Regions from separate parts of the Arthrobacter sp. 'calajunan' genome, predicted to be linked through region 1. Evidence: predicted binding sites of a transcription regulator. Region 1 holds the regulator's gene; each other region holds the start of a gene.

Region 1 (9,707 bases):
ATTCCGCGCCCGGGAGTGCAGATGGAAGTGCTGATCCCATATAGCCGCGGGGATCTGATCGCGAAACTTCATCAGAGTGAGTCTGAAATCCTTGAAAGCGAGCATCTGGAGAACGGAACCAGATTGATCGTCAAGGTACGAGAATCGTTGGCAGCAGAGTTGGAGACTTTCAACCTTCATGGATAAGCAAGAGCAGGCCCTTGACCTGCTGGAAGCCGCAGTAACTTCCATGGGCGGCGCCATGCGCGCCGGCCAGCAGGAAATGGTCAAGCACGTTGTATCGGCGCTGGAAGACGAAGAGCATCTGCTGGTGCAAGCAGGAACCGGTACGGGCAAGTCCATGGGCTACCTGATCCCGGCACTGGCACACGCCCAGACCAGCGCCAAACCGGTAATCGTATCGACTGCAACCTTGGCGTTGCAGTCGCAGATCGTCGGACGTGACGTACCTCGGCTCCTGGAGTCTCTCAAGGGCAAGCTTTCGCGACCCATGGACGTGGCCCTGCTCAAGGGCCGCTCCAACTACCTCTGCCAGTACAAGCTCGGCGGCGGATACCCGGAAGACGACGAAGGCACGTTGTTCTCCATGGATGAGCCCGCCGCGCCCAGGGGACAGACATTTTCCCCGCTGGCCAGCGAAGTCATGAAGCTTCGCGAATGGGCCGAGCGCACCGACACAGGGGACCGGGACGAACTGGTCCCCGGAGTCAGCGACAAGGCATGGAAACAGGTTTCGGTGTCCGCCATGGAGTGCCTTGGCTCCCAGAAATGCCCTATGGCCGATGAATGCTTCTCGGAGATGGCCCGCGCCCGGGCCGCCGAATCCGACGTGGTGATTACCAACCACGCCCTGCTGGCGGTCTCCGCCTTCGAAGGGCTGTCGGTGCTCCCGGACTTCGACGTCGCCATCATCGATGAGGCCCACGAGCTCCAGGACCGCGTCACCAGCTCGGTCTCAGGGGCACTGTCGGCTCGTATGGTGCTCACCGCAGCGGGCGGGGCCAAGCGCCATTGCGCCGTCAACGTTGACGAATTGGTCAAAGCCACCAACAGACTTGAAAAGGCCTTGACCGGCGTACCGACCGGGTTGTTGCAGACCGGCCTGCGCGAGGACATGGGAATCGCCCTGAACGACATCGTGGAACAGGCCCGGCTCATTCTCGCATTGACGAAGCCTGAAGCCAACGCGCCGGCCGATGGTGGTCGCCAGACCGCCAGGTCGCAAATGCAGGCCGTCATGGACGACGCCATCCGCATGCTCGAAGCCGAAGACCGCCGGGAGGTGCTCTACACGACCCGTCCGCGAGAATTTGTCGAAGGCCGCGGCTATGTCGAGGCGGATGACAACCAGCCGGCGACACTTAACGTGGCACCGCTGTCCGTGGCCGGAAAACTGCGCGAAGGACTCTTTGACGGTCGTACCGTCATCTTGACCAGCGCCACCTTGGCCATCGGCGCGCAATTCGACTCGGTGGCCGGTTCACTGGGGCTCATGGGTGCCGGTGCACCGTCATGGACAGGCATCGACGTCGGCAGCCCATTCGATTATCCGAAGCAGGGCATCTTGTATGTCGCCAAGCACCTGCCCAAACCCGGCAGGCAGCTTGCCGCCGAGACCCTGGACGAAATCGAGGATCTGATCAAGGCTTCGGGCGGCGGCGCGTTGGCGCTGTTCACCTCGAAGCGTTCTGCCGAAGAAGCGGCGGCGATCTTGCGCGAGCGCCTCGACGTCGAGATCCTCTGCCAGGGTGATGCGAGCATGAAGTCTCTGGTAGCGCAGTTTGCCGAGGAACGGGACACTTGTCTCTTCGGCACCATGACTCTCTGGCAGGGCGTAGACGTGCCTGGCGACTCCTGCCGTTTGGTTATTATCGACAAGATCCCGTTCCCGCGTCCGGACGATCCGATCTCCAAGGCCCGCACCGAAGACGTGCAGAAGCACGGCGGCAACGGTTTCATGCAGGTTTCGGCCACCCACGCCGCGATCCGTCTGGCCCAGGGCGCTGGCCGGTTGATTCGTTCCGTGTCGGACAAGGGCGTCGTGGCAATCCTCGACTCACGCATGGCTACCGCACGCTACGGCAGTTTCCTCAAGGCCTCGTTGCCGCCGATGTGGCCCACCGTGGACAAGAAGACCATCACCGGTGTCCTCAAGCGGATGGACCCGAACCGCTAGATCGGTATTGGTTCATTCCGCGGAAGCCGGCACGGCTGAGCCCGTGTCGAAGCAAAGAGCGCTGGGACGCAGTTATATTGAACTGCACCCCAGCGCTCTTCGATTTGTCGGATTAGAGCGAACGCATGACCGATACAACGCGTCCCATGACGGTCGCTGCATCACCGAGGATCGGCTCGTACCGAGAATTCTGCGGCAACAACCAGGTATGACCGTCGCGCTGCCGGAACGTCTTCACGGTAGCTTCTTCATCGAGCAATGCAGCCACGATGTCGCCGTTGTTCGCAGTTTGCTGGCGACGCACAACAACCCAGTCGCCGTCGCAGATCGCAGCATCAACCATCGAGTCTCCTGAGACTCGAAGCATGAACAGCTCTCCGTGGCCCACCAGCTGGCGCGGAAGCGCGAACACGTCCTCTACCGTCTGATCTGCAAGGATCGGTCCACCAGCGGCGATACGGCCAACCAGCGGCACCATAGTGGTGTCCGCGGAGGTGCTCAGCTCAATGATCTTCGCATCTTCCTTGCCGGCCTCTTCCGCTGGCTTGGGCGCCTCGGCCGCTGCGGCATCCTCGCTGAGCTGCAGCGGCAGCAGGATCTCCATGGCACGAGGTCGGCGTGGATCACGACGAAGGTAGCCGAGCTTTTCAAGCTGACTCAACTGGTGCGTGACACTCGACAGGCTCTTGAGCCCCACGGTGTCGCCGATCTCGCGCATCGACGGCGGATAGCCGTTCTTTCCGATCGAGCGCTGGATGGTCTCGAGAATTTTCTTCTGGCGGATCGTCAGCGAACGTGCATTCGATCGGGGAGTGCGCTCTGAAGCTGACATGACCTTTAGCCTTCCCTAATCACCGGTCGTGAGCTGGGCGGATGCCTAACTGTCGGAAGCCAGTGATGTTATGTATTCGTTCCTCTTCTACTTCGAAATCTTAGTCGATGTGAGGGAGTCTTTCAAAGATTTGTTCGAAAGTGTCTGGACAATTTCCGCGAAGTTCTGTTAGAAAAGATATACGAGAATCGAACACATCTTCGAAAACAGTATTCGAAGACAGGTTCGCATCATGCCACTGTTGAGGAGAATAGTCATGGCAACCGCCGCACTTGACTCGAAACGCACCAAAGAACACATGAAGATCCGCATCAATCGTCGCGGCTGGGCTGTGCTGGTTGGGGTCCCGGTGTTCATTCTGACCATCGCCGCCGCATTCCTGATCACCATGTTCACTTCAAGTGCCCAGGCGGCGTCCAACTCGCCGCAAGGTGTTGAAACCGTGGCCGTGACCGTCATCCCGGGCGACTCGTTGTGGAATCTCGCCCGTGAATACGCCGTAGGCTACGACGTGAATGCGGCCATGGAGCATATCACGGAGATCAACGCACTGGACTCCAGCGAGATCCGCGTTGGCGACACCTTGGAGATCCCGGTGTTGGCCAACTAGCCGGTCAAACCCTCAAAATGGCGACAGGTATTGTTACCAAGGTTTGTCGCCAATTCTTGAACCGACGACTGCGCCATTAGACTTAATGACGTGAATGTCCGCAGTGAACTATTGAGTCAGCTGCCCTTGCGTGAGAATCTCCGCGGGCTGTCCCCTTACGGTGCGCCACAAATTGACGTACCAATTCAGCTGAATGTCAATGAGAACACCCATCCGCTTCCGCAGACCGTGATTGATGCAATCGCTCAAGAAGTCTCCAAGGCAGCGTCCACGCTGAATCGCTACCCGGATCGTGAATTCGTGGAATTGCGTGAACTCCTAGCCAAGTACCTGGGCCACGATCTGGATCGCGAGAACATTTGGGCCGCGAACGGTTCCAATGAGATCCTGCAGCAGATCCTGCAAGCCTTCGGTGGCCCCGGTCGAAGCGTCATGAGTTTCGGCCCCACTTATTCCATGTACCCTCTGCTGGCCAGCGGAACCGATACCGAATACATCGCCGGCCAACGCGCCGATGATTTCACTCTCTCGGCCGACTCTGCTGCCGCGCAGGTACGCGAGCACACACCGAATATCGTTTTCCTCTGCTCTCCGAACAACCCAACCGGCACGGCATTGGGATTGGATGTCATCGAGGCTGTCTACGAGGCAGCCTCCGAGACCAACGCCATGGTCATCGTCGACGAGGCCTACGCTGAATTTTCACTGGCCAATACCAAGTCGGCACTGAGCCTCCTCGGAGGTCGCCAGCGCTTGATTGTCAGCCGCACGATGTCCAAGGCCTTCGGCCTGGCTGGCGCCCGAGTGGGCTACTTGGCTGCGGCACCGGAAGTCACCGATGCGATTCGGCTTGTCCGCCTGCCCTACCACCTCTCTGCAGTGACCCAGGCGACCGCCATTGCCGCGCTGAAGAACGTTGACCTTCTGCTGGCACAGGTCGAAGAAATCAAGACCCAGCGCGACCGCATCGTGAGCACCTTGACCGAGCTGGGTTTGAAGCCTTCGGTTTCAGACTCGAACTTCGTCTTTTTCGGCGGCCTGAACGACCCCCACGCCATTTGGCAGGGGCTTCTGGACGCTGGAATCATCATCCGTGACAACGGAATCGCCGGCACCCTGCGAGTCACCGCGGGAACTGAGGCCGAAACCACCGCCTTCTTGGAGCGGCTGACCGAACTGCTCAGCGCACAGAAGTAGAAAAGACAAGCGAAGGAAGACATGTCTGCCGAATTGATTGGCGCACGTCGCGCCCGTATGGAACGAGTCACCAGCGAATCCTCGGTATTCGTTGAACTGGATCTCGATGGCTCAGGCGTCTCGGAGATCAGCACCACCGTGCCGTTCTTCGACCATATGCTCACTGCCCTGTCCAAGCACTCGCTGATCGACCTCACCGTGCGTGCAACCGGCGACACCCATATCGACGTACACCACACAGTGGAAGACACCGCGATCACCATCGGCGAGGTGCTGCGTGTTGCCCTGGGCAACAAGGCGGGTATCCGCCGCTTCGGCACTTCCTACGCACCGCTGGACGAAGCACTAGCCCGCTCCGTTGTAGATGTCTCCGGGCGCCCCTACCTGGTGCACGGCGGCGAGCCGGCCGGCCAGGAATACCATCTGATCGGTGGACACTTCACCGGTTCGATGACCCGTCACGTTTTCGAGGCGATCACGTTCCACGCGCAGATTTGTGCCCACATCGAGGTGCTCTCGGGCCGCGACCCGCACCACATCGTCGAAGCGCAGTTCAAGTCCTTCGCCCGTGCCTTGCGCGAAGCCGTCGAGCACGACGAACGCATGGGCGACAAGATTCCATCCACGAAGGGTGCCCTTTAAGTGGCAAAAAAGAAAGTTGTTGTCCTGGACTACGGTTCGGGCAACGTTCGCTCGGCAGTGCGTGCGCTTGAAGCCGCCGGAGCCGAGGTAGAGCTGACCGCAGACGCGGACAAGGTCCAAGCGGCTGACGGTCTGGTCGTTCCCGGCGTCGGCGCCTACGCATCGGTCATGGACCAGCTGACCAAGCTCGGTGCACTGCGCTGGATCGGTCGCCGTATCGCCGGCGGCAAGCCCGTGCTCGGAATCTGCGTTGGACATCAGGTCTTCTTCGACGAAGGCGTGGAACACGGCGTCAAGACGGCGGGTATTGGCGAGTGGCCAGGCACCGTAGAGCGGCTGCAGGCTGATGTCATCCCGCATATGGGCTGGAACACCGTTCGTCCGCCGGAAAACACCAAGCTCTTTGCAGGTATCGAAAACGAGCGCTTCTACTTCGTGCATTCATATGGAGTGCAGAAGTGGGAATTCGACGTCACCCAGCCGGCAATGACTCCGCCGCAGGTTACCTGGTCCACCCACGGAACCCCATTCATCGCAGCCGTTGAAAACGGTGCCTTGTCGGCAGTGCAATTCCACCCGGAGAAGTCTGGCGAAGCTGGCAAGAAGCTGCTGAGCAACTGGCTGGAGACTCTCTAGAATGTGGTCGATCGTACTCCTCGGGGTCGGCGCATTTCTTGCCGGCGGAGCAATCTCCTTGAAGAACCAGAAAGCGCACCTGTCGTGGATCATTGCCGCGTGGGGCCTGGCAGCTGGTTGTGTCATCGCAGCATGGGTCTTGACCCTCTAGTTTCAAACTTTCGAAGAAGGACAACATGAGTGAGCAACCAATTCTCGAACTGCTTCCCGCAGTAGATATCGCCGGCGGACAGGCGGTTCGCCTGGTGCAGGGTGAAGCCGGATCCGAAACTGGATACGGCGACCCTCTGGAAGCGGCGCTGGCCTGGCAGAACGACGGTGCAGAATGGCTGCACCTGGTCGACCTCGACGCCGCCTTCGGTCGCGGCAGCAACATCGAGATCGTCCAGCGAATCGCCCAGGAGCTGTCCATCAAGGTTGAGCTCTCCGGCGGAATCCGTGATGACGCGTCACTAGATCGCGCACTGGAATTCGGCGCCACCCGCGTGAACCTCGGGACGGCCGCACTGGAGAACCCGGAGTGGACCCGCAAGGCCATTGCCCGCCACGGCGACAAGATCGCCGTGGGCATGGATGTGCGTGGCACTACGCTCTCCGGCCATGGCTGGACCAAGGACGGGGGAGACCTCTGGGAGGTGCTTGCCCGCTTGGAGGATGCCGGCTGTGCGCGCTACGTCGTCACTGACGTCACGAAGGACGGAACCCTGCGTGGACCCAACGTTGAATTGCTGCGCGAGATCGCCTCGAAAACCAACAAGCCGGTTGTCGCATCGGGCGGTATCTCTTCCCTCGAAGACCTGCGTGTTCTGCGTGCGTTGGTGCCGGAAGGCATCGAAGGCGCCATCATGGGCAAGGCCCTGTACTCGGGGCAGTTCACGCTGCCCGAGGCGCTTGATGTGGCAGGCCGTCGCTAAATAGGTCTGAGCCAGACCTTTGAAGTCGTGGATCGGTTGGAAAAATCCAGCCGGTCCACGATTTTTTATGAAGCCGAATATGAACCTCCTGCGGCGTCTGTGGCCAACGGCGGGGGACAGATGAGCCCCCCCGCCCAGGCCGCGAACTGCGCCCTGCGGGACATAGCCCGGCATTGCCGTGGCAAACAGGCTCTCGGATTCCGTGTCCTTGCGCATTATCATTTCAAGATGCCACATCCGCCGCGTTGTGGCCAGGCCCGAATATCTGAAGTGTGCCCAAGGTCTCGTGGGCAAGCTCATGCCCGAGTCCCTGAAACTTGTTCTTCCACCGGGGTTCTCACAGATAGCATGGATCTATGAGCACCGCGCAACCTGAATCCGCACCCAAGCGCCACCTGCCCGGACATATCGCCGCGGCACTGGCGCGGGCAGGTTCCCCGACTGATTCCGCAGGTCAAAGCTGGGAAGGCCGGGACCTGGCCGGTGATGAAAACCCGCTGCACAAGTTCGACAAGGACGACGGACTGGCAGATGAGGCGGTGATGCAGGCGCTGGCTGATCTGCGAGCCGGCAACGGCAGCGAGTCCGGCGTCCACCAGTCGCTGGCCAGCGCCCGGGTTTTCGTTGCAGTAGTAGCCCAGCTTGGCGAAGAAGCGATGACCGAGCACGGCTTCGCCTCCGACAAGGAAGCCGACATGGCCCTGGTCAAGATCAAGGGGCCGGACGGACGCATGGCCTTGCCGGTGTTCACCACCGTGGAGCGGCTCCAGGCCTGGCACAACGAAGCGAGACCAGTCGCGGTCTACGCCCCGCGCGCCGCGTTGTCTGCGGTCAGCGAAGAATGCCAATTACTGGTGCTGGATCCGGGCGGCGACTACACGTTTGTCCTTCGACGACCGGGCATGTGGAACCTTGCCAAGCAGATCGAATGGACACCGAGCTATCTGAACCAGGGCATTGCTGAAATCGTCCAGGACGCGACGAGTGGCTACGCCCAGCTTCGCAAAGTGCAGATAGCACCAGGCCGAGGTGTTGGTTCACGAGATGCGCAGGGCAACGCAGTGCCCGGAGGCGGCTCCGGACCGGAATTGAACCTGCAGTTCGTTTTCGCGGCAGGAACCAGCGAAAACGATGCGCGAGAGATCGCGACAAATATTCACGGGCTATTGGCTCGAAAACCCGAGTTCGCCGAGGCGGTGGACTCGATAGAAATCAGCTTGCTCAGCTCATCCAGCTAGGGATGGGCCTACACGAAGAGGAATACTCCGCGTCATGAAGAACTACTGGCAGATCCTGCGTCAGCCTCAGATCGCTTCGCTGCTGGTTATCGGCATGGTCGCTCGGCTTCCTCATTCGGCGTTGGGCATGCTGCTTTTGCTCCATCTGGTCACGAACCTGGACCAGAGCTGGGTTTCCGCCGGCTTGGTGACAGCCTTGATGACCATTGGCATCGCGATCGGCGCACCTTGGCGCGGTGCCCGCGTAGACATGTGGGGTCTGCGCAGGGCGCTGATTCCCTCGGTCATCGTCGAAACAGCGGTCTGGTGCACAGTCCCGCACGTCACGCTGGTATGGATCTATCCGCTGGCTTTCATCGGCGGGCTCTTCGCCCTGCCGGTCTTCTCCGTGGTCCGAACCGCCTTGGGCGTGATGACCACCGGCGAGCAACGGCGCACCGCGTTCGCCCTGGATGCCACCGCCACCGAACTGGTGTTCATCGTCGGCCCGGCAGCCGCAGGTATCGTGGCAACGCAGATTTCAAGCACCATCGGGCTGAGCGTCATCGGCGTGACGGCCTCGGCGGCCGGATTGGCCATGATGCTCTTGAACCCTCCGACCAGCAGCGCCGACCCCAAGGCGTCGGCAAACAAGTCCAACGCCCACGAAGAACGGCTCGGCGCCGAGGCGAGCTTCATCGCCGCGGCTCCGGTAGGCGTGCCGGAAGTTGAAGGCGAATTGATTCTGGCCGGCATGAAATCTGCGCGTGCCAGGATCAAGAAGCGCGGCAAGAACTTCAAAAACCGCTTCAACTGGGTCAGCGCCTCGGTGCTCGCGGTCTTCATCGCGGCCTCCGGAGCAGGAATGCTGCTGACCGGCACCGAGGTATCCATCGTGGCTGAACTTGAAGCTGGCGGGAACAGCGAACAGCTTGGCCTCGTGTTCCTGTTTTGGTGCGGCGCATCCTTGATTGGCGGTCTGCTGTACGGCGCCATGCGCCGCAATATTTCGCCCCTTGTCCTGCTGCTGCTCATGGCGATCTTGACGATCCCGATGTTCTTCGCCTGGGATCCGCTGTCTCTGGCGATCTTCTCCGCGCTGCCTGGCTTCATGTGCGCACCGACCTTGTCCGCCGCCTCGGAGTGGCTGACCGACCTGGTGGCTGAAAAGCGCCGTGGCGAGGCCATGGGCTGGTACGGGTCGGCCATGACCGGCGGCACGGCGTTGGGGTCCCCGATGACCGGCGTGATGGTCGACAATTTCGGCCCCCCGCTGGCATTCGTCGGCATCGGTTCGCTGGCCATCATCGTTGTTGTCCTGGCATTGCTTGCCCAGCAGATTCGCCGCCGGGTCCGCCGGCAGCGCACCCGTACCCGCATCGCGGCGTAGATGGCGTAGATACCGTTTACGCGGATCTTCGGTTACAAGAACAAAAACATCATCCTCGGTTCGGCACAATGTGCCGGACCGAGGATGATCTTA
Region 2 (9,707 bases), on a different contig from region 1:
TGGTCCGCAACGACGCCGAATCCGACAGCCTCAACGCCCTGGTGCTGCGCGAAGGCCTGGACTGGCAGGAAGTCGCGATGCTGCGCGGCTACGCCCACTACCTGCTGCAGCTGGGTGTGCCGAACTCGACCGGCTTCATCGCCAACGCCTTGGTCAGCAACGCCGCAGTCACCCACGGCATCGTGGAACTGTTCCACGCCACCTTCGACCCGAAGCTGAGCGCCGAGCAGTCGCAGGCGCTGCGCGCCTCCGCCCATGAGAAGATCACCGAAGCCCTAGAGGCCGTGCCGACGCTGGACGCCGACACCCTGCTGCGCCGTTTCGTCAAGGTCATCGAGGCCACCAAGCGCACCAATTACTACGCCGAGAACCAGCAGGCGCTGGCCTTCAAGCTGGCTCCGGAGGAAATCGACTTCGCTCCGTTCCCGCGTCCGAAGCACGAGCTGTGGGTCTACTCGCCGCGTGTTGAAGGAACCCACTTCCGCTTCGGCGCCGTCGCCCGCGGCGGCCTGCGCTGGTCGGATCGCCGAGAGGATTTCCGCACCGAGGTGCTGGGGCTGGTCAAGGCGCAGATGGTGAAGAACTCCGTGATCGTGCCGACCGGCGCGAAGGGCGGCTTCTACGCCAAGCAGCTGCCCAACCCGGCCGTTGACCGCGGCGCCTGGATGGAGGAAGGCAAGGGCGCGTACCGCGTTTTCATCCGCACCCTGCTGGAGCTGACCGACAACCTGGTGTCCGACGAGAACGGCGAGCACGTCGTGGCCCCGCCGAACGTGGTGCGCCGAGACGGGGACGATACCTACCTGGTGGTCGCCGCCGACAAGGGAACCGCGAGCTTCTCCGACACCGCGAACGAGATCTCCGAGGAAAAGGGCCACTGGCTGGGCGACGCCTTCGCGTCCGGCGGCTCGGTAGGCTACGACCACAAGGGCATGGGCATCACCGCCCGCGGCGCCTGGGAATCGGTCAAGCGCCACTTCTTCGAGCTGGGCATCGACACCCAGACCCAGGAGTTCACCGCGGTGGGCGTGGGCGACATGTCCGGTGACGTGTTCGGCAACGGCCTGCGACGCACCAAGACGATCAAGCTGGTCGCCGCATTCGACCACCGAGACATCTTTCTGGACCCGACCCCGAACCCGGAAGCAGCCTTCGAGGAGCGCGAGCGCCTCTACCACCTGCCGCGTTCCAGCTGGGCGGACTACAACCGCGAGCTGATCTCCGCCGGCGGCGGCGTCTACTCGCGCAGCTTGAAGTCGGTGCCGGTCAGCCCGGAGGTCCGCGAGGTCCTGGGTCTGGACGCCTCGGTCACGGCCATGTCGCCGAACGAGCTGCTTAAGGCCATCCTTTCGGCCCCGGTCGACCTGCTGTACAACGGCGGCATCGGCACCTACGTGAAGTCCTCCGCGGAGAGCCACGGCCAGGTCGGCGACCGGGCCAACGACTCGATCCGCGTGGACGGTGCGGATCTGCGGGTGAAGGTCGTCGGCGAAGGCGGCAACTTGGGCATGACCCAGCTGGGTCGCATCGAGGCGGCGCTGAACGGGGTCATCCTGAACACCGACGCCATTGACAACTCGGCCGGCGTGGACACCTCCGACCGCGAGGTGAACATCAAGATCTTCGTTGACCGCCAGATCAAGGCCGGCAACATCGATCCAGCCGAGCGCAAGGAATTCCTGCTGTCGATGACCGACAACGTGGGCGACCTGGTGTTGCAGACCAACTTCAACCAGAACGTGCTGCTGCTGAACGAAAAGCATGCCGCGCAGACCTGGGCTCCGGCCTACGAGCGTCTGATGCAGTGGCTCGAGGTGCACGCGGACCTGAACCGGGAACTGGAGTTCCTGCCCAGCTCCGAGGAGCTGGAAGCGCGCCGTGCCGCCGGCGGCGTCATGACCGCACCGGAGCTGTCGGTGCTGGCCGCCTACGCGAAGATCCAGCTGGCCCACGCCTTGTCCGAATCCGACCTGGCCGATGACCCATACTTCGCGCAGACCATGCGCCGGTACTTCCCGGAGCACCTGGTGGAGCGATTCGGAGACCAGCTGCAGTCCCATCCGCTGCGCAAGGAGATCATCGCCACGGTGATCGCCAACGACATGGTGAACATCGGCGGCATCACCTATGTGTTCCGCGCGATGGAGGAAACCAGCGCCAGCGAAGTGCACATCGCCAAGGTCTTCTGCGCCCTGCGCGAGGTCTACCGCTTCGACGCTCAATTCGACGCGATCAACTCCCAGCCTGCCGGCACCGACGTGGACTACTGGGGACGCCAGCACCACGACATGCGCCGCCTGCTGGACCGGGCCACCCGCTGGTTCATCAACCGCGTCGACCAGGAACTGCTGGTCGGCCAGGCGGTGGAGCGCTACGAGTCGATCGTGACCCAGCTGCGCGAAGAGCTGCCGCAGCTGCTGCGCGGCGACGACCAGGAACGTTTCCAGCAGTGGCATGCGGATGCGTTGGCCAACGGCATCGGCGAACGCCGCGCCAGCATGTGGGCCTCGCAGTTCGAATCCTTCGCGCTGCTGGACGTGGCGGATCTGGTGCACCGCACCCAGGAGGACGTGGAGAAGGTCTCGCAGACCTACTTCATGCTCTACAACCTGTTCAATGTCGACACGCTGCTGAACCGCATCACCAACCTGCCGCGATCCGACCGCTGGCAGGCGCTGGCCCGCGCGGCCATGCGAGACGACCTGTACAGCACGATCATCGACCTGACCAACGACGTTCTGGAATCCTCGGGCCAGATCACCGACGTGGCAGAGCGTGTTGCGGCGTGGGAAGAGGCAAACGCGGCTAATCTGGATCGTGCGAAGGCAATGTTCGCTGAAGTGAACAGCCTGGAACGCGATGACATGGCATCGCTGTCCGTGGCCCTTCGCCTGCTGCGTTCCATCGTCCGGAGGTAATCACCCCTAATGGCCCTCATCACCGAAGATCTACGTCGAAAAGCCGACCTCGGCCCCGGTGATGAGGACTGGCTCCACCTGCTGGTGGGGGATTGGCAGCTGGTCGCGGACCTCGCGTTCGCAGACCTGGTGCTCTGGTTCCCCACCGGCGATGGATCCTATGTCGCCTTGGCGCATGTGCGCCCGTCCACCTCGCACACGACCTTCCACACCGACTTCGTCGGTGAGCGCATCCGCAAGGATCTGCGCATCATGGTGGACCGCGCCTGGGACAGCCGAACCATCCAGCGTTCGGCCGAGCATCCCGGCGCCGATTTGATTCCTGGACTGACCACCGTTCAGGCTGTCCCGCTGGTTCGCCAGAACCGGACCGTCGCGGTGATCACCTCGCACTTCGACCGCAACCAGTCGCGCACCCCCTCGAACTTGGAGCTCGTCTACCGGCAAAGCGCAGACGACTTGCTGGCCATGGGCACCAAGGGGCTGTGGCCCGACTTCGCCAGCCCCACCGGCTCGCGCCGCGGTGCGCCCCGCGTGGGCGACGGCTTCATCCGCTTGAGTGTGGAAGGGACGGTGGAATTCGCCAGCCCCAACGCGGTCTCGGCTTTCCGCCGCCTCGGCGCCGCCGACGTGCTGCAGGGCCAGCCGCTGGCCGACCTGACCATGGCGCTGGTTCGCGACCGCCGTGTGGTCGATGAAACCCTCCCATTGGTCCTCCAGGGCAAGATGCCGTGGCGCACTGAAGTCGAGTACCGCGGCGTCACCCTCTCCCTGCGCGCTATCCCGCTGCGCGATGAATCCAAGCGCTGGGGCGCACTGGTCCTGTGCCGGGACGTCTCGGAACTGCGCCGGCGTGAAAAGGAGCTGGTGACCAAGGACGCGACCATTCGCGAGATCCACCACCGGGTGAAGAACAACCTGCAGACCGTGGCGGCGCTGTTGCGCATGCAGTCGCGGCGCATGAGCTCGGACGAAGGCAAGCAGGGTCTGGAACAGGCCATGCGCCGGGTATCCACGATTGCTTCGGTCCACGACTTCCTGTCCAAGGGACTGAACGAAACCGTGAAGTTTGACGACCTGATGGACCGCCAGTTCCGCCTGATCGTTGAAATCGCTTCGCCGGGGCAGAAGATCTCCACGTGCCGCGAAGGGGAGTTCGGCATGCTCGACGCCGACTTGGCCACCCCGCTGTCGTTGGTGATTAATGAACTGGTGACCAATGCCGTGGAGCACGGCTTGGCCAACCGCGACGGACAGGTGGCACTGATCGCCGAACGCTATCTCGGCACCGACTCCAAGGACTGGCTCAGGGTGACCATCGAGGACGACGGCCACGGGCTGCCGGAAGGGGAGCGCCGTGAAGGTCTCGGCCTGCAGATCGTGCGCACCCTGGTGACCAGCGAGCTGTCTGGGGAAATCCGCTGGCTGCCCGGTGACGAGGGGGGAACGCGGGTAGTCATCGAAATGCCGCTGACCCTGGATCGGCGGGCCTAGCGTCGCAAGACCGCGAAACGGCCAGCTGGTGCGCGCACGCCGGGCGCAATGCAAGGGGCGGCCCGGAGAAGTGGAAACTTCTCCGGGCCGCCCCTTGCGCAGTATTTAGCGGTACTGCTTCATCAACGACTTTACGCTGGCCACGTAGCGCTTGGTGTCGTCGTACATGCCGTACTTCTTCACGCCGCCAAGGCCCTGGTAGTACGCGGCGATGGCATCGTCCAGGTTGTCGGTGTTGTCGAGGTTGTAGCGGATGACTGCAACACCTGCGGTCACGTTGTCCTGCGGGTTGAGCAGGTTCAGCTTCTTGCCCAGGCGGGAGGACATCCACTCGCCGGTGCTCGGGATCACCTGCATGGCGCCCAGGGCGTTGGCGGGGGAGACCGCACGCATGTTGAATCCCGACTCCTGCATGGAGTGCGCCAGCGCCAGCGCCGGGTCAACGCCCATGCGGTTGGCGGTGGACACGATAATGCGTTGCATCTCGCTGCGGCTCGGCACCGAGATCGAGTCCAGGTAGTCCTTGTTCTCGTTCGCGCTGCTGACCACGTGGTCGGCATAGGTGCGGCCGAGGAAGGTGTTGCCAATCTTCTTCTTGGATCCACCGGTGGAGGTCGAGGACACCGAGGAGCCGCTGACCTTGACCTTGGTCCCGATCTGCAGCGGGGTCGAGGTGCTCAGCTGCGGGTTCTTGTCCAGCAGGTCTGACAGCTTCATTCCGTGCTTGGCCGCAATGCCGCCGAGGGTGTCGCCGGACTTCACCGCGTAGCTCGAAGCCTTGGACGATCCGCCCGAAGGCTTGGACGACGAGGAGGACGAAGAGGACGACGAAGCGCTGCCCGAGACCTTGATCTTGTCGCCCGGGAAGATCGGCTTGGAAGCCGAAATGCCGTTCAGGCTCAACAGGGTGCCCAGCTTCATGCCGTTCTTGGACGCGATGCCGCTGAGGGTGTCGCCCGACTTCACGGTGTAGCTCGCTTCGCCGGAAGGCTTCGAGGAAGACGAGGACTTGCCCGAGGAGCTGGAGGAGTTGGCCGAGCCGTTGATGGTGAGCTTGTCGCCCGGGAAGATCGGCTTGCTGGCCGAGATGCCGTTCTTGCTCAGCAGAGCCGAGAGGCTCATGTTGTGCTTGATGGCAATGCCGCCGAGGGTGTCTCCGGCCTTCACAGTGTAGCTGGCCGAGCCGGAACTGGTCGACGAGGACTTGCTCGACGATGACCGCTTGCTGGAGCTTTCGGCTGATCCGCCATCGACCTTGACCTTGTCGCCCGGGAAGATCCTCGTGCTGGAGGAGATGTCGTTTTTCTTCAGCAGGTCGGACAGGCTCATCTTGTGCTTGGCCGCGATCGCGCTGAGCGTGTCGCCGGACTTTACGGTGTAGCTGCTGGTTGCGGATGTGTTCGAAGACTTCGAGGACTTCGACGACGAGGAACCGTGGCCTGGCACCTTCAAGGTCTTGCCAGCGACGATGAAGTCGCTCTTGAGGTCGTTCAGGTCTTTCAGCTTGGAAACGGTGGTCTTGTACTCCACCGCCAAGCTGGACAAGCTGGCGCCTGCCGGGATCTTGATTTCCTTGGTGCTGGCCTTGGCAGGCAGGCCCAGGGAAGGCACGCGGGAAGCAATCAGGTGTGCCTTGATCTGATCTTCAGCGATCTTGATGTTTTCGGGTGTTACCGACTTCGCGGCCGAGCCTGGGGTGTTTACCGATACTGCTGGCGCTGCGTACGCAGCCGGGGCCAAGGCGAGGCTGCCGATGACAGCAGCGGGGATCGCTGCACCTGCGACAACACCTAGCGCATGCGTGGAGACATGGGTCGCTTTGTGGGGCATAGAGTCATTCCTCATTTGTACGGTTGCGATAATCGCGAACAGTCACAAGTGCACCTGAACCGGCTGCTTCAGGAGTTGTTTGTGTTGCAATTGTTATCAAAGTGATACATGAAAATTTACACTACTTATGTGACGCATGGAAACAGCTGTGACTGGTTTGAACAAAGTTTCTGCGGTGAATCGCAATTTATGGGAACCTTAAGGGGTGAATGACATTCAAGAACTTGTTGGCCAGTGGCTGACCCTGCCCGATCTGGCCGAAGAACTAGACATTGATATTCGCCGCGTGCATCGCATGCTTGATGAGCGTACGATCGTGGCTCTACGCATCGGCGAGCGCAAGGTTCGTTCGGTTCCTGCGGAATTCGTTCAGGATGGCGCGGTTGTCGAGAGCCTCAAGGGTACCTTGTCGGTGTTGAAGGACTCGGGCTACTCCGATGAAGAGAGCGTCAAGTGGCTCTTCACCGAGGACGAGTCGCTTCCGGGCACCCCGATGAACGCGCTGCGCTCGGGCCGCAAGACCGAGATTCGCCGTCGCGCGCAAGCATTGGCTTGGTAGATACACGAAGCTTTGTATAAAGAATAGGTCTCGACATTCCTTTATTTGGAAGGAAAGTCGAGACCTATTGTTATCTATCGGTGATGTTCCGCAGGGCTAGCTACTGCGTTTGGTGACTGCATCGCTGAGGAACTTCATGCCGGCCAGCGCGAGGTCGTGGGTCTGGATTTCTCCCAGAGCCTGCAAGGACTGGACAGTTAGTTCGCTGATGCTGCGTTCGGTCTCCTGCAACGCACCGCTGCCCTGCAGGATAGTGCTGAGCTTCTGCACTTCAGCGTCGGACAAGTCCAGGGCGCCGAGTCTGTTCTGGATGAAGTCCTGTTCCTCAGGGGACGTCAGCAGCAGTGCGTGGGCGATGAGTTCGGTCCGCTTGCCTTCACGCAGGTCGTCCCCGGCCGGCTTGCCGGTGATCTCGGGATCGCCGAAGACTCCCAGCACGTCGTCTCGAAGCTGGAACGCCTCGCCCAAGGGCAGTGCGAACGCGCTGTAGCTATCGAGCAGCTCAACGTTCGCGCGGGCGAGCGCACCGCCGAGCAGAATCGGATTCTCGGTGGAGTACTTGGCCGACTTGTAGCGGACGATGGTCCGGGCGCGCTTCACGGCTTCGGCCGGATCGTAGGCGGGGCCGGCCGACTCTTCGAGTACGTCGAGATACTGCCCGGCCATGACCTGGGTCCGCATGCGATTGAAGATGGTGCGCGTAGCGGCGTCAACGCTTGGAATCGCCGCGAAAAGCTCTTCACTCAACGAAAGGCACAAATCGCCGGTCAGGATGGCGCTGGCCATGCCGTAGTTCGCGGCGCTGCCGGACAAGCCCAGCGACTTGTGCTGCGCTTCAAAGTGCTTGTGCACACTCGGACGCCCGCGGCGGGTATCCGAATTGTCGATGATGTCGTCGTGGATCAACGCCGCGGCTTGGAAAAGCTCCAGCGCGGCGCCCAGCTGGATGACCTCTGCAGAATCCCTGGCGCCGCCTGCGCCCAGGAATCCCCAGTAGGCGAATAGCGGACGGAGCCGCTTGCCGCCCCGTGTCAGATCCCGAATCGCGTTGACGATTTCAGTTGCGCTGGTGGTAATTGACGAGACTTCATCATTCTTGTCGGAAAGGAAGTCCTCAAGCTTTGCGGCAACGGCGTCCGTATAGCTCCGGCTCAGCTCCTGGACTTCAGGCTCAAAGGCCGAGACGGTTTCAGGCAACGACATGCAAAATCAATTCTCCGCGTGAAGGGGCAGATGGCTAGGATCAACTCTACCGGGAATCCGGGAGGATATTTCCCGGATGCCATGGGCAAGTGCAAATGCAGTTCCGGGGTGTTCGGCCGCCAGCGCACTGTCGGAAGCGCGCACTAATATAGCTGTCATGAATGACAAAGAGCATCGCGCGATCCTGCACGTGGACATGGATGCCTTTTTCGTCTCGGTGGAACTTATCGACCATCCCGAACTTCTCGGCGAGCCAGTGATCGTCGGATTCCCGGGTGGGCGCAGTGTGGTCCTGTCGGCCTCCTACGACTGCCGGGCCAGGGGAGTTCATTCGGCCATGCCGATGAGCCAGGCGATTGCGCTGATGCCCGAAGCAAACATTGTCGAGCCGGTCCACGGCAAGTACAACGCCATTTCCGAACGGATCATGGCTTACCTGCACACCGTGACCCCGGTGGTGGAACAGGTCAGCGTCGATGAGGCATTCCTCGACGTTACCGGGAGCATGAGGATGCTCGGAGGGCCGGTTGCCATCGGCCGGCGGATTCGAGAGCACATCCAGAGCGAATTCGGCCTGCCTTCCAGCGTTGGCATCGCCCGCAACAAGTTCGTGGCCAAGTTGGCTTCGACGTATGCCAAGCCGAACGGGATGACGGTCGTCGCGCCGGAACGCACCCTGGAATTCCTGCATCAGCTTCCGGTCACCAAGATGTGGGGAGTGGGCAAACGAACGGCAGACCAGCTCCACTCGCTGGGCATCGACACCGTGGCCCAGCTCGCGGCCGAACCTGAATCTCGGCTCGTACAGAAATTCGGGGAGCATGGCCGGGCTCTGTATTTGCTGTCCCAGGGCATAGATAACCGCCCGGTGCAACCCGTGCGGGAGGAGAAGAGCCTTTCCGCCGAACATACATTTTCCACGGATATCCGGGACAAGGACGTACTGGAGCGCGAACTGCTGAGGCTCGGGCACCGGGTCGGCCAGCGGTTGCGCGCCCAAGACAAAGTGGCTCGCGGCGTGGGAATCAAGTTGAAGTACCAGGATTTCAGTGGGATCAACAGGTCCAAGACCCTCGCCGCCGCAACAGATTCATCTTCGATGATCAGTTCCGAAGCGATTAGCCTGTTCCGCAACCTGTGGCCGCTGGCCCAGCCCATCAGGCTGCTTGGGGTCAGAGCCGAACGGCTTGAAGACTCGGCACAGGGGATTCAGCTGAGCCTGGATCCCAGAGACGAAAAAACACGGGAGGCCGAGCGGATCGCCGACCTGATCAGCCAGAAATTCCCGACGTCCTCCACCGGTCCGGCGCGTTTTCTGCGACCCAAGGAGTAAAGAGCATGTTTTGCCTACCAATGCCTAAGTTAACAGTGGTTAAGATCAACTAGCAGGGCGACGTCAAAAGAGACTATCCTAGAAGTGGGTTCGAATTATGACTGGGAACTTTTCCCGAGCATGAGGCGTTGAACCTGTAGACGGTGCATGATCGTCTGAAAGTCATTGGAAGGAGAAGGCGATGCCGCTATCGGAACACGAGCAGCGTCTGTTGGAGCAGTTGGAAAAGCAGCTGCACGAAGACCGTCGCTTTGCCTCCAACATGAAAGCCCCATCAAGCACGGGGCGGCTTTCAACCCGCAACATCGCGCTGGGTATCCTCTTGGTCATTCTCGGGCTGGCCGGTTTGATTTTCGGTATCTCCCAGCAG
Region 3 (9,707 bases), on a different contig from region 1:
GCCGCGCTGCGGGTCGGCGTAGAAGTGGAATTCGTCCATGATCACGCAGCCCACGTCGGCCCGCGAGCCTTCGCGCAACGCGATGTTCGCCAGGATCTCCGCGGTGCAGCAGATGATCGGGGCATCCGCATTCACCGACGAGTCGCCGGTGACCATGCCGACGTTCTCCGCGCCGAAGATCTTGCACAAATCGAAGAACTTCTCCGAGACCAGCGCCTTGATCGGCGCGGTGTAGAAGCTGATCTGGTCGCGGGCCATGGCGTAGAAGTGCGCGGCGATCGCGACCATCGACTTCCCGGAGCCGGTCGGCGTGGCCAGGATGACATTGCTGCCGCCGGCCAGGGCCATCGACGCTTCGTCCTGGGCCGGGTACAACTCGATGCCGCGGGTGGACACCCAGCGGCCGAAGGCCTCGTAGATTTCGTCGTCGGATACGTTTTTCGCGTCTGCAGGCAGGTAATCGGTGAGCAACATGATGCTCCAAGCCTATCCTTTGCGAACTGTGACCACGGGCTAGGCGATGACGCGCCGCGCGAATATGCTCTGGAATATGAAGTGGGACCCGACAAAGTACACCGAATTCGCCGACTACCGCGGCCGCCCCTACAAGGACCTGCTCGGCCAGCTGGACGAGCTGGACCCAGCGAAGGTTGTCGACCTGGGCTGCGGGCCGGGAAACATGACCCGGCTGCTGGCCCAGCGCTGGCCGCAGGCGCAGGTCACGGGTCTGGACTCCTCGCCGGAAATGATCCAGCGCGCCTCTGGCAGCGAGCACGAGCCGAATCTGGGATTCGCGCTGGCCGACGCCATGCACTGGCATCCGGACCCGGACACTGACCTGTTGTTCTCCAACGCCATGCTGCAGTGGCTGCCCGGGCACCGCGAGCTGCTCAGGGTGTGGCTCGATGAGCTGAAACCCGGAGCCTATGTGGCCATCCAGGTGCCGGGGAACTTCGGCTCCCCGTCCCATGCGGTGATGCGCCAGGTCGCCGACAGCGCCGCCTGGGCGGACAAGCTGGTCGGGGTGCTGCGCCACGACGACGTGGTGGGGGAACCTGACGAGTACCAGCGCATCTTGCTGCAGGCTGGGTTCCAGGCGAACGTCTGGGAGACCACCTACCAGCAGGTGATGATCGGCGAGGACCCGATCCTCGACTGGGTGCGGGGCACCGCGCTGCTGCCGATCAAGGCCGCGCTGAGCGCCGAGGACTACCAGCGCTTCGAGGATGACTACCGGGTGCAGATCTCGGCACACTATCCCTCGTTCGCCGGACCTGACGGAACGAAAGTCACGAACTTCCCGTTCCGCCGCATCTTCATGATCGGCCGCAAGCTCGGCTGACGACGCGCGTCCTGCCACCCGGCAGGCCACCGGCTCTGGCGCGACCGGGCCAAGCGGAGCATACTGTGTGCATGGACGCGTACGATGCCTTTCTTGCGGCACCGGAGCACAGCCTGAATCTGGCCCGGCTGCAAGCCGACTTCAATCGAGAGTTCGATTCGCCGTGTCCGCCGGTTGAGGTGCTCGCGCGGCGTCTGGAGTCCATGCTGGCCAGCGCGCAGTGTTTCGCCGTCGCCGCCCAAAATGGGCACGGCCTCGTGGGGCACGCGCTGCTCACCCTGCGGCCCACCATCTATTTCGACGGGCCGCTGGCGGTGCTCGACGAACTCTACGTGCAACCCGCCCTGCGCGGCCGGGGCATCGGGTCAGCCCTGGTCAGCTGCCTGCTCCAGGAACTGAAGCGGCGCGGCAGCCTGGAGCTGCATATCAACGTGGACGAGGACGACACCGGAACGCGGCGCTTTTATGAGCGCCACGGCTTCGCCAATCGCGAGCCGGGCAGCGAGTGGCGCATGCTGCTGTACTACCAGGAGCTGCCGCCAGCCGGATAACCTGCGGCAGCCGCCTGAGGGTTCCTACCAGCCGCGTTCGCGCCATTCATCCAGGTGCGGACGCTCGGTGCCCAGATCCGTGGTACCGCCATGGCCGGGGAGGACCTTGGTCTCGTCGGGGAAGCGGTCGAAGATGCGTTCGGTGACGTCGGCGATCAGCGAGCTGAAGCGCTGCGGATCCTTCCAGGTGTTGCCCACCCCGCCCGGGAACAGGCTGTCGCCGCTGAGGATCACCGGCTGGCCCGAGGAATCCACCAGCGCGTAGGCGATGGATCCCGGGGTGTGGCCGCGCAGGTGGATCGCCTCGATGACCACGTCGCCCAGCTGGATCTTCTCTCCATGGGAGAGCGGATGGCTGATCTTCACACCCGACTCGTCGGCGATGCCCTGCCTGTCGTCGGCCCCCGCATAGGTGGTGACCGGGTACTTCTCGACCGCCGCGGCCAGCGCGCGCACATGGTCCCAATGCTGGTGGGTTGTTGCGATGGCAACGATCTCGGTGTCCGGTCCGTCCTCGGACGCGGCGGAGATCAACTCTTCAATGGCGGGGAAATCATCGGCCGCATCAACCAGCAGCTGCTTGCCGCTGGCCTTCTCGGTGATCAGGTACACGTTGTTGCTCATCTCGGATACGGAGATCCAGCGGATGCTTACATCGTCCAGAAGAAGTTCATTCATGTCCCCAGACTACGGGGAAACCAGGTGCGTACACGATAGGCTCGGAATACGACATCCAATCTATGAAACGGAGCGTTGCATGACCGACCTGGATTTTGTCAGCCTCGACCAGAAATCAACGGTAGCTCCATATCAGCAGGTGCGCGAGCAGATTCTGACGGCCATCTCCGATGGCAGGCTCGCCCCGGGAACCAAGCTTCCCTCGGTGCGCGCGCTCGCCGGATCGCTGGGCCTTGCAGTGAACACTGTCGCCAAGGTCTACAAGGAGCTGGAGCTGCAGGGTGCGGTCGCCACCCGCGGCAGGCACGGGACGGTAGTCCAGGCCGCGGAGGACCGCGGGGACCAGGAAGTCAGCGACGCCGCCGCCGACCTGGCGCGGATCTCGCAGATGTGGAACGTGGACGAGGGGACCGCGGTGAAGTACCTGCGCGCCGCCTTCAGCTCGCTGCCCAAATAATCCGCACCCGCGAAGTGCCGCGGAATTCTCGGCCCGGTCCCTTCAGGCGGATGGCGCTGCGGGTGGAGTCACCGTCAACGAATATCTGCCTGCGGGAAGCTTCGACGGCATCCGTCCCGCACGCAGCGCGCCGAGCAGCTCGACGGGGTCCATGGTGAAGTCGACCAGTTGCTCGCGGCCGGTCATGATCGCCTGGTTGGCGGCCAGCTCGAATGCCGAGACCTGGGCAAGATGCGGTACCTCGGACCCGAGCGAACCGGACAGCGCCCATTCGATGAATTTGCGCGCCTCATTCGAAGCCATCTGCTCCGACGGGGTGCATGCCCAGAAGTCATCCAGCACCTGATCCACGCGGGCGGCGCCGAGCGTGAGCAGCAGCAGGCGCGTGGTCAAGGGCAGTGCGTCGGCGACCTTTCCGGCCCTGGCAGCGGAAATCAACTTGCGGATGACCCCGGCGCCGTCATCCCCGGCCAGGGATTCGGCGAAACCCGGAGCGGTGTGTTGGTGCGGCAGCAAGATCGAGGCCAGCGCTTCCTCCCATTGGCCAGGCGCAGGCAGCACCGGGCCCGGACGGGCTCCCGCTCGGCGCGGACCCGGAACCGGTGCCTCGGAAACCGCCGTGCCGCGCAGCTGCCACAGTTTCCGCAATTGCGCGAACTGGTCGATCAGCGCATCATCGGTGATGCCGTAGGCCAGCAGAAACTGGGGCATCACCTCGAAGGTGATGGCCTTCAAGTTCGGCAGCCGGGGCACCACCTGCCGGGCAATGTCCATCAGTTCCGGGTCGACGAGCCCGCTATGCGCGTCGACCCAGTACCCGCCGTATTCCTGTCCGCCTGCCAGGTGCATTTCGATGACCCGCTCCAGCGGCAGCTGGTTGACCACCTCGCAGATGGGCTGGCGGCCATTGCGTTCGTTGGCCCAGAGATTGTGCAGGTCCAGGAGGATCCCGCAATCGGCCTGATCGGCGACGGAGCGGAAGAACTCGCCGTCCGGCATTTCGCCGGGCAAGGGCTTGAGATAGTTGACCCCGGTTTCGACGGCGAGCGGCACCGGCAGGTGGCGCTTCAGGAAGCGGATGTTGTCCACCGCGCAAGCCACCGACTCGGGGGACTGGATCGGAGGAAGCAGGAAACCCATGTCGATCTCGCCGCCGGCTTGCCGCAGCCGATTGAAACTCAGGTGCTCGCTGGCCCACGGGGCGCCCAATCGGATAATGCTGCGCACGAATGCATCAACCTGGTCAGGGTCCGGTGGGCAGGTTCCTCCGACGGGGAAGCCGACACCGTGGGCCAGGCAGGTCTGCGGAGCCTCGGCGAGGTGGCTGAACACCGCTTCATCCAGCATGTACCCATGCGTGTCGGGCCCGGGCTGGAACCAGAAGGCCTGCGGTTCCAGTTCGAGCACGTCCACGCCGTTGTCCGTCCGGGAGAGCACCCCGTCGAGGGCAGGCCAGTAGATCACTCCGACGCCGAGCTCGGGCAGAGCGGTGAGCGGAATCAAGCCAGCTCGTCCATCGGGCGGACAACAAGATCCTCATCGACCATGAACCTCCGGGCCAGATCGAAACGGATGTCGAAGCCCGAGCAACAGGCGGGGCAGCCGAGCCGTCCCAGCACCTCGCGCTGAATTTTCTGCATCTGGTCCAAGTCGTACATCGCCGTGGCGGGAACCGTCACCCTGATGGTTTTGTCATCCAGCAATACCGATCGGTTCAGTCGTTCCATCGCAGTCTCCTGGTTCTCGACGTGGGCGGGCTGCGCAAAGCGCTATCCGCGGGAGTTGCTGCGGCACTCCTGGAACACATGATGCGGGGCAGTCCATTACCCACGTATTACTGGGTACCTCTCACCAATGTTTTCCGGCTGTGGAAAACCTTCCACGAATTTTTCAGTAGCTCATAGGCTGTGCCAATCGACCCAACGGAAGATTCGGGAGCACACCATGAACCACACTGCTGAAAACCGGTTGAAACTGCCAACCGCTGTCGCGGCCTGCCTGATGGTCGGCCTGCTGGCAGGTTGTACGGCACCGCCTGCGCAGCCCGAGCCCCCTGCGGTTGACCGCAGTGCGCAACCGGTCTCGCTTGCCTGGAGCAGCAAGGAGAACGTCGTCTCGGAAATCCAGGTCGAAGAGCAGCTTGGTTTGGCCATCGCCTATGTTGAACGCCAGCGCAAGCTGACACTGGTGGCCCGCGAGCTCGCCGACGGTTCGCTGCGCTGGAAGCGCGAGGCATCGGTGGGGCACAACCCCGGGGGCATGAGGATGAGGCTGCCGGTGTTCGAGCACAACGGAAGCCGGATGGCGGCATTTGTTGAATCGGTGAAGGGGAAATCCGAACGGCTGGTGGTCATTGATCTCGCTACCGGGAAGAACACCTCGGCGAGTATTGAGGTTGACTTCATGACCAACCGTCCCGTTGAATGCGAAGAGACCTGGTGCGTTGAGGGTGACAGGAAATCCGGAGAACCGGTGAACATGCGCTACGACATGGAGAAGGGCCGCTGGAAGCAGCTCGCCGGGGAGGACCTTCCCACACCGAAAAAGAATCCGGACGACCGATTCGTCGGCGAAGGTCTCTCGTCGTCGTCGGAGCGCGGGCCCAGGGAGGAACTGCTCAGCTACGCGCGGGACGGCAAGATCCTGTGGAGCGTGCCCTACGAACAGGTCTTCGACTCGTACTACTCCACGGACAACGGGTGGGAGTGGACTACGTTCGAGGAACCGCAGCAGATCTTCGTCGGCCATGGTTCCCGGATTGACTACCAGTACCACCCCGAAGGCGATGCCTACGTGCAGGACTGGAACAAGGACGCCATGATGGTCGGGATCGACCCAGACACCGGAAAACGCCGGTGGGCGGTGCCCGGCGCGGACCAGGCCTGCTCCGGAATCGTTGAGACCCGCCAAGCCCAGACGCGCAGCACCTTCGTCACCTGCAGATTCCACCAGGCATTGGCCACGGTGCATCCGTCCACCGGCAAGCGCGGGGCGCTCACGGGCCTCGAATGGGACGTTGCAGGCATCGACGCGGCCACCGGCAAGGAACGCTGGGCGTATGACATGCCCGGATACGAGAAAGCTGTGGAACTGGCCAAGGCCAACAACAGAATCCTCGGCGACCAGAAATACGTGATCGTCCCCATGGCCTCGGGATTCGCCGCCGTGGACAGCTCGACCGGGGAAAAGCTCGAACTCTCCCACGTCCTTGGTGACACCGTCTTGTGCACCAGCGACCGCGATTCGGTGGAAGTCAGGCACATCGACGGATACGAACAGACGGCCTACCTGAGGGTGCCGCAGACCGTGCAACCATGCACCCGTGACACGCAGAAGGCCACGAAGGACCTTCCGCTGTATGCGGAGTTCCAGCGCACAGGCAAGGACCAGCAGCGGATCGCGGTGCTCCCGGACCGCGCGGGCATGGTCGCGTACCGCATGCCCGATGAATAGTGCCCCAGGCGGCAAACCCTGCGGGAAGCTTCTCTGGGAACAGGCCTGAAACTTGCTGGAATACCCTCCCAGAAACCAGGCCTACAATCACGTCTCATGACTACAGAATCCGCTCGGGTCGCCTCAACGCGGCCTGCCATCCCAGTGCTCATCGCCCTGGGCCTCATGGCGCTGTCACTGCCGGCATTTATAGTCCGCGAACAGCTGTACACAGCGGTCACCGCGGCGGCCGGTTCCTCCCCGGCACTCACCCTGCTGGCGGTGTTCTTCGCCGACGCGGCGTTGCTGCTACTGGTCTTGTTCACCGCCGGGCTGGCCGTATGGTCATGGTTCAGGGACCGGGCGGCGTTCGCGAGGCTGGTGCTGGGAGGCCTGGGAGTGATCCTCGCCTACGCCGCAAGCAGCACGCTCAAGCTGATCCTGACCGAGGCGCGGCCCTGCCAGAGCATTCACGTGGCCATTGCGGAAACCTGTCCGCCGCACGGGGACTGGTCCTGGCCTTCGAACCACTCGGTGCTCGCCGCCGCCTTCGCGACCGCCTGCGCCTTGGCCATCGTGCGGCTGCGCTGGTACCTGGCCGCCACGGCCCTGCTCATCGCCGTGGCGCGGGTGGGAGTCGGCGCGCACTACCCGCACGACGTGCTGTTCGGTCTTGGCCTGGGCATGCTGGTGGTCCTCGTTGTGTTCAATTTCCTCCCGCGACTTGTCCGTCGCCTGCCCGGAACCGCGCGGATCGCCCAGCAGGCCGGCGGGCACTGAGCCCGCCCGGTGCGGGGGATCGCACGGCGCTCGCCGGTCGACGGTGCGGCCTTTGGCGATTTGCATGTGAGTTGCGTCAGAGTTCACACTCATTCGAAGCAATTTTCGATTAGTATTGCTTCGTGGCTATTACTGCAGAGAGCAAGAAAACTGATCTGACGCGCCTGGTCGTGAAGGGCGCGCGCGAGCACAACCTGAAGAACGTGGACATCGATCTGCCCCGCGACGCGATGATTGTCTTCACCGGCCTGTCCGGGTCCGGCAAGTCCTCCCTCGCGTTCGACACCATCTTCGCCGAGGGCCAGCGACGTTATGTCGAGTCGCTCTCTGCCTACGCGCGCATGTTCCTGGGCCAGGTCGACAAGCCGGACGTGGACTTCATCGAGGGCCTGTCCCCGGCGGTGTCCATCGACCAGAAGTCCACCAGCCGCAACCCGCGTTCCACTGTCGGCACCATCACCGAGGTCTACGACTACATGCGCCTGCTCTGGGCGCGCGTGGGCCGGCCGCACTGCCCGGAATGCGGCGAGCCGATTTCCAAGCAGACCCCGCAGCAGATCGTGGACCAGCTCATGGAGCTGCCCGAGCGAACCCGCTTCCAGATCCTGGCTCCCGTGGTCCGCGCCCGCAAGGGCGAATTCGTCGACCTGTTCGCGGAGCTGTCAGCCAAGGGCTTCTCCCGCGCCCGCGTGGACGGGCAGACCATCCAGCTGACCGATCCGCCGAAGCTGGCCAAGCAGGTCAAGCACACCATCGAGGTGGTCGTCGACCGCCTGGCCATGAAGGAGGAGGTCCGCCAGCGGCTGACCGACTCCATCGAGACCGCGCTGGGCATCGCCGACGGCCGCGTGCTGGCCGACTTCGTGGACCTGGAGGACGACGACCCGAAGCGCATCCGCTCCTTCTCCGAGAACCTGGCCTGCCCGAACGAGCACCCGCTGGCCATCGACGAGATCGAGCCGCGCACCTTCTCCTTCAACAACCCCTTCGGCGCCTGCGCCGCCTGCTCCGGCATCGGCACCAAGCTGGAGGTGGACGAGCACCTGATCGTCCCCGACGACGAGGTGACCCTCAGTGAGGGCGCAATCGCCCCGTGGTCGCTGGGCAAGGCCACCACCGAGTACTGGAACCGGCTGATCGAGGGCTTGGGCAAGGACCTGGGCTTCAGCATGGACACCCGCTGGAAAGACCTTCCCGCCGCAGCCCGCCAGGCCATCCTGAACGGCAAGGACCACAAGGTCGTGGTGCAGTACAAGAACCGCTTCGGCCGCGAACGCAAGTACTCGACCGGCTTCGAGGGCGTCATCTCCTACGTGCACCGCAAGCACCAGGAAACCGAATCGGACCACGCGCGCGACCGCTACGAGCAGTACATGCGCCAGATCCCGTGCCCGACCTGCGGCGGCGCCCGGCTGAACCCGGCCTCGCTGTCGGTGCTGGTGGGCGGCAAGTCCATCGCCGAGGTCTCCGCCATGGACCTGCGCAGCGCCGCCGAGTTCCTGACCACCCTGGAACTGAGCAACCGCGAGGCGCAGATCGCGGTGCAGGTGCTCAAGGAAATCGGCGCTCGCATGAAGTTCCTGCTGGACGTGGGCCTGGAATACCTGACCCTTGAACGCGCGGCCGGCACGCTGTCCGGCGGCGAAGCCCAGCGCATCCGCCTGGCCACCCAGATCGGCTCCGGCCTGGTGGGTGTGCTCTACGTGCTCGACGAGCCGTCCATCGGCCTGCACCAGCGCGACAACCGACGGCTGATCGAGACCCTGCTGCACCTGCGTTCGCTGGGCAACACCCTGATCGTGGTGGAGCACGACGAGGACACCATCGCCGAGGCGGACTGGATCGTTGACATCGGCCCTGGCGCGGGCGAGCACGGCGGCGAAGTGGTGCACTCCGGCTCCGTGGAGGGGCTGAAGGAGAACACCCGTTCGCTGACCGGCGACTACCTTTCCGGCCGCAAGCAGATCGAGATCCCGTCCAAGCGCCGCAAGGTGGACAAGGACCGCAAGCTCAAGGTCGTCGGCGCCAGCGAGAACAACCTGCAGAACGTCAGCGTCGAGTTCCCGCTGGGCGTGCTGACCGCGGTGACCGGCGTGTCCGGCTCGGGCAAGTCGACCCTGGTCAACGACATCCTCTACAAGGTGCTGGCGAACAAGCTCAACGGCGCGAAGCAGGTCCCCGGCCTGCACACCCGCGTGCAGGGCTTGGAGCACCTGGACAAGGTGGTCCACGTGGACCAGTCGCCGATCGGCCGCACCCCGCGCTCCAACCCTGCCACCTACACCGGCGTGTTCGACAACATCCGCAAGCTGTTCGCGGAGACCAACGAGGCGAAGCTTCGCGGCTACCAGCCGGGCCGCTTCTCCTTCAACGTCAAGGGCGGACGCTGCGAGGCCTGCTCGGGCGACGGCACGCTGAAGATCGAGATGAACTTCCTGCCGGACGTCTACGTGCCCTGCGAGGTCTG

The links. The regulator LexA, encoded in region 1, represses DNA repair genes until DNA is damaged. The targets are predictions, from matches to a motif close to TCGAACANNTGTTCGA.
Region 2: a site for LexA is predicted at 6,400-6,415, ahead of RF641_RS15260 (LysM peptidoglycan-binding domain-containing protein). Genes of this name have one in related genera too.
Region 3: a site for LexA is predicted at 7,334-7,349, ahead of uvrA (excinuclease ABC subunit UvrA). Genes of this name have one in related genera too.

Annotation. Positions count from the first base shown of each region.
Region 1 is NZ_JBKZDY010000002.1:30,369-40,075, reverse strand. Features, by position in the region: gene hflX (GTPase HflX) at 1-186, shown strand, start outside; gene RF641_RS02680 (ATP-dependent DNA helicase) at 179-2,176, shown strand; gene lexA (transcriptional repressor LexA) at 2,289-3,008, opposite strand; gene RF641_RS02670 (LysM peptidoglycan-binding domain-containing protein) at 3,265-3,618, shown strand; gene RF641_RS02665 (histidinol-phosphate transaminase) at 3,709-4,815, shown strand; gene hisB (imidazoleglycerol-phosphate dehydratase HisB) at 4,837-5,457, shown strand; gene hisH (imidazole glycerol phosphate synthase subunit HisH) at 5,458-6,093, shown strand; gene RF641_RS02650 (hypothetical protein) at 6,095-6,244, shown strand; gene priA (bifunctional 1-(5-phosphoribosyl)-5-((5-phosphoribosylamino)methylideneamino)imidazole-4-carboxamide isomerase/phosphoribosylanthranilate isomerase PriA) at 6,270-7,007, shown strand; gene RF641_RS02640 (SseB family protein) at 7,364-8,245, shown strand; gene RF641_RS02635 (MFS transporter) at 8,280-9,614, shown strand.
Region 2 is NZ_JBKZDY010000011.1:63,532-73,238, reverse strand. Features, by position in the region: gene RF641_RS15270 (NAD-glutamate dehydrogenase) at 1-2,918, shown strand, start outside; gene RF641_RS15265 (sensor histidine kinase) at 2,928-4,412, shown strand; gene RF641_RS15260 (LysM peptidoglycan-binding domain-containing protein) at 4,518-6,242, opposite strand; gene RF641_RS15255 (Rv2175c family DNA-binding protein) at 6,448-6,801, shown strand; gene RF641_RS15250 (polyprenyl synthetase family protein) at 6,898-8,004, opposite strand; gene dinB (DNA polymerase IV) at 8,162-9,337, shown strand; gene RF641_RS15240 (DUF3040 domain-containing protein) at 9,519-9,707, shown strand, end outside.
Region 3 is NZ_JBKZDY010000004.1:304,238-313,944, reverse strand. Features, by position in the region: gene RF641_RS08665 (DEAD/DEAH box helicase) at 1-474, opposite strand, end outside; gene RF641_RS08660 (trans-aconitate 2-methyltransferase) at 551-1,342, shown strand; gene RF641_RS08655 (GNAT family N-acetyltransferase) at 1,414-1,893, shown strand; gene RF641_RS08650 (MBL fold metallo-hydrolase) at 1,918-2,571, opposite strand; gene RF641_RS08645 (GntR family transcriptional regulator) at 2,651-3,028, shown strand; gene RF641_RS08640 (DUF692 domain-containing protein) at 3,071-4,531, opposite strand; gene RF641_RS08635 (hypothetical protein) at 4,528-4,755, opposite strand; gene RF641_RS08630 (outer membrane protein assembly factor BamB family protein) at 4,973-6,481, shown strand; gene RF641_RS08625 (phosphatase PAP2 family protein) at 6,578-7,240, shown strand; gene uvrA (excinuclease ABC subunit UvrA) at 7,363-9,707, shown strand, end outside.